Regions from separate parts of the Streptomyces sp. NPDC091281 genome, predicted to be linked through region 2. Evidence: riboswitches for the same ligand, from Rfam matches in the RefSeq annotation. Region 2 holds a riboswitch; each other region holds the start of a gene.
What was found. A riboswitch is a leader RNA that binds a small molecule or an ion and turns the genes downstream of it on or off. The one in region 2 is predicted to bind thiamine pyrophosphate.
Positions count from the first base shown of each region.

Region 1: another riboswitch for thiamine pyrophosphate. It lies ahead of thiC (phosphomethylpyrimidine synthase ThiC); the one in region 2 lies ahead of ACIQPQ_RS36180 (thiamine ABC transporter substrate binding subunit).
Region 3: another riboswitch for thiamine pyrophosphate. It lies ahead of thiO (glycine oxidase ThiO); the one in region 2 lies ahead of ACIQPQ_RS36180 (thiamine ABC transporter substrate binding subunit).

Region 1 is NZ_JBIVUY010000008.1:173,316-176,565, reverse strand. Features, by position in the region: gene ACIQPQ_RS21990 (YibE/F family protein) at 1-1,090, opposite strand, end outside; TPP riboswitch at 1,162-1,351, shown strand; gene thiC (phosphomethylpyrimidine synthase ThiC) at 1,344-3,146, shown strand.
Region 2 is NZ_JBIVUY010000020.1:58,989-62,238, reverse strand. Features, by position in the region: gene ACIQPQ_RS36185 (ABC transporter permease) at 1-712, opposite strand, end outside; gene ACIQPQ_RS36180 (thiamine ABC transporter substrate binding subunit) at 688-1,788, opposite strand; TPP riboswitch at 1,874-1,981, opposite strand; gene rlmN (23S rRNA (adenine(2503)-C(2))-methyltransferase RlmN) at 2,020-3,126, opposite strand.
Region 3 is NZ_JBIVUY010000001.1:951,463-954,712, reverse strand. Features, by position in the region: gene ACIQPQ_RS04200 (NAD(P)/FAD-dependent oxidoreductase) at 1-822, opposite strand, end outside; gene ACIQPQ_RS04195 (hypothetical protein) at 855-1,205, opposite strand; TPP riboswitch at 1,278-1,389, shown strand; gene thiO (glycine oxidase ThiO) at 1,387-2,559, shown strand; gene thiS (sulfur carrier protein ThiS) at 2,556-2,780, shown strand; gene ACIQPQ_RS04180 (thiazole synthase) at 2,784-3,250, shown strand, end outside.

The sequences.
Region 1 (3,250 bases), on a different contig from region 2:
CCAGGGGGTTCGAGCCCTGGAGGATCGCGGGCAGGATGAAGAAGTTGAGGATGAGGAAGCTCATCGCGAGCGCGACCAGCGCCATCACCCCGCGCAGTCGCCCGACGACCACGACGGCGACCGCGAAGATGAGGGCGAGCAGGGTCATCGGCACCCGGCGGTTGATGTCGGTGACCGAGTACTGGAGGTCCTTCGGCGCGGAGGGCTCGTAGGCGACCACGACCTTCTGGCCCTCGTGCAACTGCCGTGACTGGTCCGGCTGGACGATCTCGGTGAAGGTGCGGCCCTTGTCCTTGCCCGTGTCCACCCGGATCGTGGCCCGCTTGCAGGTGCCGTTCGCCTGTTGTGCGGCGGAGGATCCCTCGGCGGTCGACGTGTCCCCGGTGGGCGTCCCGCCCGAGGCGTTCACCGACGAACAGCTCAGCTTCTCCACGGTGGTGACCGTCGCCTGCTGTGTCTGCCGGTCGAAGCCCACTCCGGTCCGCTCGTGCGCCGGGGCGCCACCCGGCCACAGCACGACCAGGCCCGCCAGCACCGCCACGGCGAACGGGATCAGCACCGCCGCGATGATCTTGCGCAGGTGCTGGGAGACGGGCGCCGCCGGGCCGTGACTGTGGCTGTGCCCGTGCCCGTGACCGCCTCCGGACGATCCGCCACGGTCCCCGGGCCCACCGTGGCCGTGGCCGTGCCCGCCCGAGCCGTCGCCGGGTCCGTCGTGGCCGCCCTGCCCCCCGTGGCCGCCGGCGCCGCTGGTCCCACCGGGACGGCCGCCCTCGCGGTGGCCGCCCGCGCCGGGGACGTTGCCGCCCACACGTGCGCCGTCGCCGTAACCCTCGTCCGGGCGGCGGCCGCTGTCGTGGCCGTGAGGGTGGCCGTGGCCAGGACCCTGGCCCTGGACACGGCCCTGGCCCCGGCCCTGGCCTCTGTCGTGCTCGTGGCGGCCGCCGAAAGTGGGGTCGCCGCCGTCGCTTCCGCCGAAGGCGCGGTCGTCGCCGAACCAGGACGACCCGCCCTGGGGGGCACCGGTTCCGCCGCCCGGTCCGAGGCGCGGTTCCGGCGGGGGAGAGGGGGGATGGGGAGTCGTGGTCACCGCCCGATCATCGCAAGAACGACAGAGGCCCACTGTTCACCGCGCCACAAAGGACGCTAGCGTGGTGACACCTTTGCACACGCGGGAGCTCGGAGCACCGGGCTGAGAGGGCGCTGACCTCCGTCTTCGCGATGTTTCACGTGGAACGCCATCACCACCGAGTGATGTTTCACATGAAACATCGGCAGGCGGTAGCCGCTGCGTCGACCGCTGAACCTGTTACCGGGTAATGCCGGCGTAGGGAGTAGGTCTCATGACCATCAAGGACGCACGCACGCCTGCCTCCGCGCAGACCTCGACCGAGGTCTCCGCACCCGACTCCGGGGAGGCCGGGAAGTCCATCGGCTGGCACAAGGCGTACGTCGAGGGCACCCGCCCCGACCTGCGGGTGCCGGTCCGTCAGGTGCATCTCACCAACGGCAAGTCCGTCACGCTGTACGACACCTCGGGCCCGTACACCGACCCCCATCAGGAGACCGACGTCCGCCGCGGGCTGCTGCCGCTGCGGGAGAACTGGATCATCTCGCGCGGGGACACCGAGGAGTACGCGGGGCGGCCCGTCCGCCCGGAGGACGACGGCATCAAGCACACCTCGCCGCGCGGCGGACTGCGCAACCTCGACGCGGTCTTTCCCGGGCGTCCGCGCCTGCCGCGCCGCGGCCGGGACGGGCGGGCGGTGACCCAACTCGCCTACGCGCGGCGGGGCGAGATCACCCCCGAGATGGAGTACGTGGCCCTCCGGGAGAACGTGGCACCCGAGGTGGTGCGGGAGGAGATCGCGGCCGGGCGGGCGGTCCTGCCCGCCAACGTCAACCACCCCGAGATCGAGCCGATGATCATCGGCAAGCGGTTCCTGGTGAAGGTCAACGCCAACATCGGCAACTCGGCGGTCACGTCCTCCATCGAGGAGGAGGTCGAGAAGATGACGTGGGCGACCCGCTGGGGCGCCGACACGGTCATGGACCTGTCCACCGGCCGGAACATCCACACCACGCGCGAGTGGGTGCTGCGCAACTCCCCCGTCCCCATCGGCACGGTGCCGCTGTACCAGGCGCTGGAGAAGGTCGACGGCAAGGCCGAGGAACTCACCTGGGAGATCTACAAGGACACCGTGATCGAGCAGGCCGAGCAGGGCGTGGACTACATGACGGTCCACGCGGGCGTGCGCCTGCCGTACGTGCCGCTGACGGCCAACCGCAAGACCGGCATCGTCTCGCGCGGCGGCTCGATCATGGCCGCGTGGTGCCTGGCCCACCACAAGGAATCGTTTCTCTACGAGCACTTCGAGGAACTCTGCGAGATCCTCGCGGCCTACGACGTCACGTACTCGCTCGGCGACGGTCTGCGGCCCGGCTCCATCGCGGACGCCAACGACGAGGCGCAGTTCGCGGAGTTGCGCACGCTCGGGGAACTCAACCGGATCGCGAAGCGTTTTCACGTACAGACCATGATCGAGGGCCCGGGACACGTCCCGATGCACAAGATCAAGGAGAACATCGACCTTCAGCAGGAGATCTGCGATGAAGCTCCGTTCTATACGCTCGGCCCGCTGACCACCGACGTCGCGCCGGCCTACGACCACATCACGTCCGGCATCGGTGCCGCGATGATCGCCTGGTGGGGCACGGCGATGCTCTGCTACGTCACGCCGAAGGAGCACCTCGGCCTGCCCAACCGGGACGACGTCAAGACCGGGGTCATCACCTACAAGATCGCCGCTCATGCCGCGGACCTCGCCAAGGGGCACCCCGGGGCGCAGGAATGGGACGACGCGCTGTCCGACGCCCGGTTCGAGTTCCGCTGGGAGGACCAGTTCAACCTGGCCCTCGACCCGGACACGGCACGGGAGTTCCACGACGAGACCCTGCCCGCGGAACCGGCCAAGACAGCCCACTTCTGCTCGATGTGCGGGCCGAAGTTCTGCTCGATGAAGATCTCGCAGGACATCCGGCGGCAGCACGGGGGCAGCCGGGCCGAGGTCGAGGAGGGCATGGCACAGAAGTCCAAGGAGTTCGCCGCCAACGGCAACAGGGTGTACCTGCCGCTGGCCACCTGACGCACGGGGACGGCGCTGCCCCCGTGCGCGACGGAGCACGGGGGCAGCGCCGTACGCGTCGGTCGAACGGTGGGGGTGAGGTGGATGGCGGGGTGCGCGGGGGA
Region 2 (3,250 bases):
TCTGCACCACGCCGAAGGAGGTGAAGGTGAAGAGGAACACCATGAGGGCGGCGGCGGCCACCGCGGGGGCGAGCGCGGGCAGGGTGACCTGCCGCCAGGCGCGCAGCGGGGACGCGCCGAGCAGCCGGGCGGCCTCCTCCTGGCGGGGGTCGAGCTGCGCCCAGAGGCCGCCGACGGTGCGGACGACGACGGCGTAGTTGAAGAAGACGTGCGCGAGGAGGATCGCCCACACGGTGGTGTCGAGACGGACGCCCGCGAGGTCGTCGAGGAGTCCGCCGCGGCCGACGAGCGCCAGGAAGGCCGAGCCGACGACGACGGTGGGCAGGACGAACGGCACGGTGACGACGGCGCGGAGCAGGTCCTTGCCGGGGAAGGACAGCCGGGCGAAGACGTAGGCGGCGGGCAGGGCGATCAGCAGGGTGAGCGCGGTGGAGACGAGCGCCTGCCAGGTGGTGAACCACAGCACGTGCCGGATGTCGGAGCGGCCGAGGACGTCGAGGAGGCGCCCGAACTGCCAGCCGTCGCCGGTGTGCAGGCCGCGGCCGACGATCGCGGCGACGGGGTAGGCGAAGAAGACGCCGAAGAACGCGACGGGCAGCGCCATCAGGCCGAGCCGCGCCGCGCCCGCCCGCCGCCCGCCGCGCTTGGTGACGGCGGTGGCGGCGGACGGTCCGGCGGCCGGGTCGGCTACTTCAGTACGAGCGAGGTCCACGTCGAGACCCACTGGTCGCGGTCGGCGGCGATCTTCGCCGGTGCCATCGTCTCGGGGTCCTTGGCGGGGGGACCGTAGGCGCTGAACTCGGCGGGCACGGCCGCGCCGTTCAGCACCGGGTAGACGAACATGTTGAGCGGCATGTCCTCCTGGAACTCCTTGGAGACCATGAAGTCGATGAGGGCCTTGCCGCCCTCGCCGTTCTTCGCGTTGCTGAGGAGTCCGGCGAACTCGACCTGGCGGAAGCAGGTGCCGTTGGCGACGCCGGTGGGGGCGGTGGTGGGCTTGGGGTCGCCGTAGATGACCTCGGCGGGCGGCGAGGAGGCGTAGCTGACGACGAGCGGGCGGTCGGCGCCGGCCTTGCGGCCGCCCGCGGAGCCGGAGAACTCCTCGTTGTAGGCCTGCTCCCAGCCGTCGACGACCTTGACGCCGTTGGCCTTGAGCTTCTTCCAGTAGTCCTGCCAGCCGTCGTCGCCGTAGCGGGCGGCGGTGCCGAGGAGGAAGCCGAGGCCGGGCGAGGAGGTGGACACGTTCTCGGTGACCAGCAGGTTCTTGTAGGCGGGCTTGACGAGGTCGTCGAAGGTCGCGGGCGGGGCGAGCTGGTGGTCGGCGAAGTACTTCTTGTCGTAGTTGACGCAGATGTCGCCGTGGTCGACGGGCGTCACCCGGTGCTTGCCCCGGTCGAGCTGGTAGGCGGCGCCGACCTGGTCGAGTCCGGCGGCCTCGTACGGCTGGAAGAGGCCGTTGTCGAGGGCGCGGGAGAGCAGGGTGTTGTCGACGCCGAAGAAGACGTCGCCCTGCGGGTTGTCCTTGGTGAGGACGGCCTTGTTGACGGCCTGACCGGCGTCGCCGTCCTCCAGGACCTTGACCTTGTAGCCGGAGCGCTTCTCGAAGTCGGCGAGGACGTTCTTGGAGACGGCCCACGAGTTGTGGCTGACGAGCGTGACGGTCTTGGACCCGCCGCCGCTGTCCCCGCCGCCGTTGTCGTCCGAGGACCCGCACGCCGACAGCGTGACGAGCCCGAGGCCGACGGCCGCGGCGACGAGCGTTCTGGTGTGCCGGACGGTGATGTGCACGTGAAATGTCCTCCTGGGGGTGACCAGGAAGAGACGCGGCCCCGCCCGGACCTCCGGCGAGGAGGCCGCGGGCAGGGCGCAACAGCTCGAGTGATGACCGAACTTCCTACCCAGAATGACCTGGGCGAGGTTCAGAGGGTCTGCGGCCCGGTTGCCGCACTCTCAGCGCTGTGGCGCTCCCCTGTCGGAATATGAACTTGTCCGAAAAACGAAGGTCCTGCGTCGGCCAGACTACCGCTCGGTCGCGGCGAGCTGACCACACGCCCCGTCGATCTCCTGACCGCGGGTGTCCCGCACGGTCACGGGTACCCCGTGCGCGGCGATCGCCTCGACGAACGCCTTCTCGTCCTCGGGCCGCGACGCGGTCCACTTCGAGCCGGGGGTCGGGTTCAGCGGGATCAGGTTGACGTGCACCGGCCGACCCTTCAGCAGGCGGCCGAGCCGGTCACCGCGCCAGGCCTGGTCGTTGATGTCGCGGATCAGCGCGTACTCGATGGAGAGGCGGCGGCCGGACTTCTCGGCGTACCCGAAGCCCGCGTCGAGGACCTCGCGCACCTTCCACCGCGTGTTCACGGGGACGAGGGTGTCGCGCAGTTCGTCGTCCGGGGCGTGCAGCGAGATCGCCAGCCGGCACTTGAAGTCCTCGTCGGAGAACCGGTGGATGGCCGGGACGAGACCGACGGTGGAGACGGTGATGCCGCGCTGCGAGAGGCCGACGCCGTCGGGCGCGGGGTCGGTGAGGGCGCGGATCGCGCCGACGACCCGCTTGTAGTTGGCGAGCGGCTCGCCCATCCCCATGAACACGATGTTCGACAGCCGTGCCGGACCGCCCGGCACCTCCCCGTCGCGCAGGGCGCGCATGCCGTCGACGATCTGGTGCACGATCTCCGCGGTGGACAGGTTGCGGTCCAGACCGGCCTGCCCGGTCGCGCAGAACGGGCAGTTCATTCCGCATCCGGCCTGCGAGCTGATGCACATGGTGACCCGGTCCGGGTACCGCATCAGCACCGACTCCACGAGGGTGCCGTCGCCCATCCGCCACAGCGTCTTACGGGTGGTGCCCTGGTCGGTCGAGAGATGCCGTACGACGGTCATCAGCTCGGGCAGCAGCGCCTCGCGCAGCTTCTCGCGGGCACCGGCGGGGATGTCGGTCCACTCGGCGGGGTCGTGCGCGTACCGCGTGAAGTAGTGCTGCGACAGCTGCTTCGCCCGGAACGGCTTCTCACCGATCTCCGCCACCGCCTCCTTCCGCTCGGCGGGCGAGAGGTCGGCGAGGTGCCGCGGCGGCTTCTTGGCTCCGCGGGGGGCGACGAATGTGAGTTCTCCGGGCTTAGGCATGGCCGTACCAGTGTCGCAGATCGGCCGCGGTGCCCCCGCCGGGCTGTGGACGACCCCCGCGCCCGCACCGGAGGGCGGCGGGAAGCCGGGTGCGGGGGCGGACGGCCGCGGGCCCCCGCCCGGA
Region 3 (3,250 bases), on a different contig from region 2:
GCCCAGTTCCACGCCGGACCCGGCGAGCCAGGCGGTGGCGGGGCGGGCGCCGATGCCGACCACGACGGCGTCGGCGGGCAGCCGGGAGCCGTCGTCCAGGAGGACCGCGCCGGGTTCGACGCGGGTGACGCGCGTGCGGGTGCGCAGGTCGGTGCCGCTGTCGGCGTACCAGGCGGCCATCGGGGCGGCGACCTCGGCGGGCAGCGCGCCCGCGAGCGGCCGGTCGGCGGCCTCGACGACGGTGACCGCGCAGCCCGCCTCGCGCGCGGCGGTGGCGAACTCGGCGCCGATCCAGCCCGCGCCGACCACCACCACGTCGTGCCGGGCGGCGAGGACGGGCCGCAGCCGTTCGGCGTCGTCCAGGGTGCGCAGCAGGTGGACGCCGGGCACGCCGTCGGTGCCGGGCAGGCGCAGCGGTTCGGCGCCGGTGGCGAGGACCAGGACGTCGTACGGGACGGGCCCGGCGGAGGTGTCCAGTTCACGGTCGGCGGGGCGCAGGCCCAGGGCCTCGCTGCCGAGCCGGAGGTCGACGCCGAGGCTCTCGAAGTCGACGTCGAAGGCGGAGCCCTCGGCCTTGCCGAGGAGGACGGCCTTGGAGAGCGGGGGCCGGTCGTAGGGCTGGTGGGGTTCGGCGCCGACGAGGGTCACCGTGCCGTCGAAGCCCTGTTCGCGCAGGGCGACGGCGGTCTGCACCCCGGCCATGCCCGCCCCGACGACGACCACCCGCCGCCCGCCGGGCCGATCCGGTCTGCCGGGGCCGCCCGTCTCCGGCGCTGGTTCCGGCGCTGCTGTCGGTGCCGCGTCCCGCGTCTGCTCGCTCACCTGATCACCTTAGACAGCTGACGGAGGGTCAGTCAGCGGCCGTGCTCCGTGACCTGCTCCACAACGCTGGTCCCGCGGCCGGGCCGCGACTCCCACTGCCAGCTCTCGTCGAGGCGCACCCGCCCGTCGGGCAGCTCGACGACGGTGGAGACGCAGTGCCCGCCGGCCGTGGAGCCGTCCCGCGTGAGCTGCGTGTACCGGAAGTCGAGCCGGTCACCTTCCCGGGTACCCAGCAGATGGCCGCGTACGACGTCCCCGCCCGCGTAGTCGGCCCAGATCACGCCGTCCCGCTCGTGGTAGGCGAAGCGGGTGCCGGTGCCGACCTGGCCGGGTGCCTGGTCGGCGACGGGGGCGAGGACGAGACCGTCGAGGGACCGGGCCACGGCGGGGGCTCCCTTCCGGGGAGGGGGCGCTCCCTTACCGGGGCGCGGAGCGTGCGACTAGGCTGGCCACCGTAGAGCACTCGCGGGAGCCCGGACGCACCGGGCTGAGAGGGAGGCTGGCGGCCTCCGACCGTACGAACCTGATCCGGGTCATGCCGGCGAAGGGAGGGGCTGGACGCCCATGTCCTCACGAACATCCGACGTCCTCGTCGTCGGGGGCGGGATCATCGGCCTGGTCACGGCCTGGCGGGCCGCGCAGCGCGGTCTCGGCACGGCGGTGCTGGACCCGGAGCCGGGCGGCGGGGCGGCGTGGGTGGCGGCCGGGATGCTGGCCGCGGTGACCGAGCTGCACCACGGCGAGCAGACCCTGCTCGGCCTCAACCTGGAGTCGGCGCGCCGCTATCCGGCGTTCGCCGCCGAGCTGACCGACCTGACCGGGCACGACCTCGGCTACCGCCGGTCCGGGACGCTCGCGGTGGCGCTGGACGCCGACGACCGGGCCCATCTGCGGGAACTCCACGACCTCCAGCGGCGGTCGGGGCTGGCGTCGGAGTGGCTGTCGGGCCGGGAGTGCCGTCGGCTGGAGCCGATGCTGGCGCCCGGGGTGCGGGGCGGGCTGCGGGTGGACGGTGACCACCAGATCGACCCGCGGCGGCTGGCGGTCGCGCTGGTGGCGGCCTGCGAACGGGCGGGCGTGACCTTCCACCGGACCCGGGCGGCGCGGCTGACCGTCACGGCGGACCGGGCGGCGGGGGTGGTCACGGACGACGGCACGGCGCTCGGCGCGGACCAGGTGGTGCTGGCGGCCGGCAGTCTCAGCGGGCGGCTCGCGGGCGTCCCGGCGGCGGCGCTGCCTCCCGTACGGCCGGTGAAGGGGCAGGTGCTGCGGCTGACGGTGCCGCCGCGGTACGCGCCGTTCCTGACCCGCACGGTGCGGGCCGTGGTCCGCGGCAGCCAGGTCTACCTGGTGCCGCGCGCCAACGGCGAGCTGGTCGTCGGCGCCACCAGCGAGGAACTGGGCTGGGACACCACGGTGACGGCGGGCGGGGTCTACGAACTGCTGCGCGACGCCCACGAGCTGGTGCCCGGCATCACCGAACTGCCCCTGACGGAGACCCGCGCGGGCCTGCGGCCGGGCTCCCCCGACAACGCCCCCCTGCTGGGCCCGACCCGGCTGCCCGGCCTGCTGCTGGCCACCGGGCACTACCGCAACGGCGTGCTGCTCACCCCCGTCACCGGGGACGTGATGGCGCACGTCCTGACCACCGGCGAGGCGCCCGAGGTGGCGCTGCCCTTCACCCCCCAGCGCTTCGGCGCGATCCTGTCCGGCACTTCTTCGGAGCAGCCCGCATGAACGCCCCCGCACCGTCCCCGGTCACCATCTCCGTCAACGGCGAGCGGCGCGAGGTCGCGCCCGGCACCGCCCTGGACGCGGTCGTCCGCGCGCTGACCCCGGCGCCGTCGGGCGTCGCGGCGGCGCTCAACGAGACGGTCGTGCCGCGCGGCGCGTGGCCGGTCACCGCGCTCGCCGACGGCGACCGCGTGGAAGTCCTCACGGCCGTCCAGGGAGGCTGACCCGTGGCAGACGACCCGTTCGTCCTCGGCGGTACGTCCTTCTCGTCCCGTCTGATCATGGGCACCGGCGGCGCGCCGAGCCTGGAGGTGCTGGAGCGGGCGCTCGTCGCGTCCGGCACCGAGCTGACCACGGTCGCGATGCGCCGGGTGGACCCGTCGGTGCACGGGTCGGTGCTGTCGGTGCTGGAGCGGCTGGGCATCCGCGTGCTGCCCAACACGGCGGGCTGCTACACGGCCGGGGAGGCGGTGCTGACGGCCCGCCTCGCGCGCGAAGCCCTCGGCACCGACGTGGTGAAGCTGGAGGTCATCGCGGACGAGCGGACCCTGCTGCCCGACCCGATCGAGCTGCTGGAGGCCGCGGAGACCCTGGTGGACGACGGGTTCACCGTGCTGCCGTACACCAACGACGATCCGGTGCTGGCGCGGAAGCTGGAGGACGCGGGGTGCGCGGCGGTGATGCCGCTGGGGTC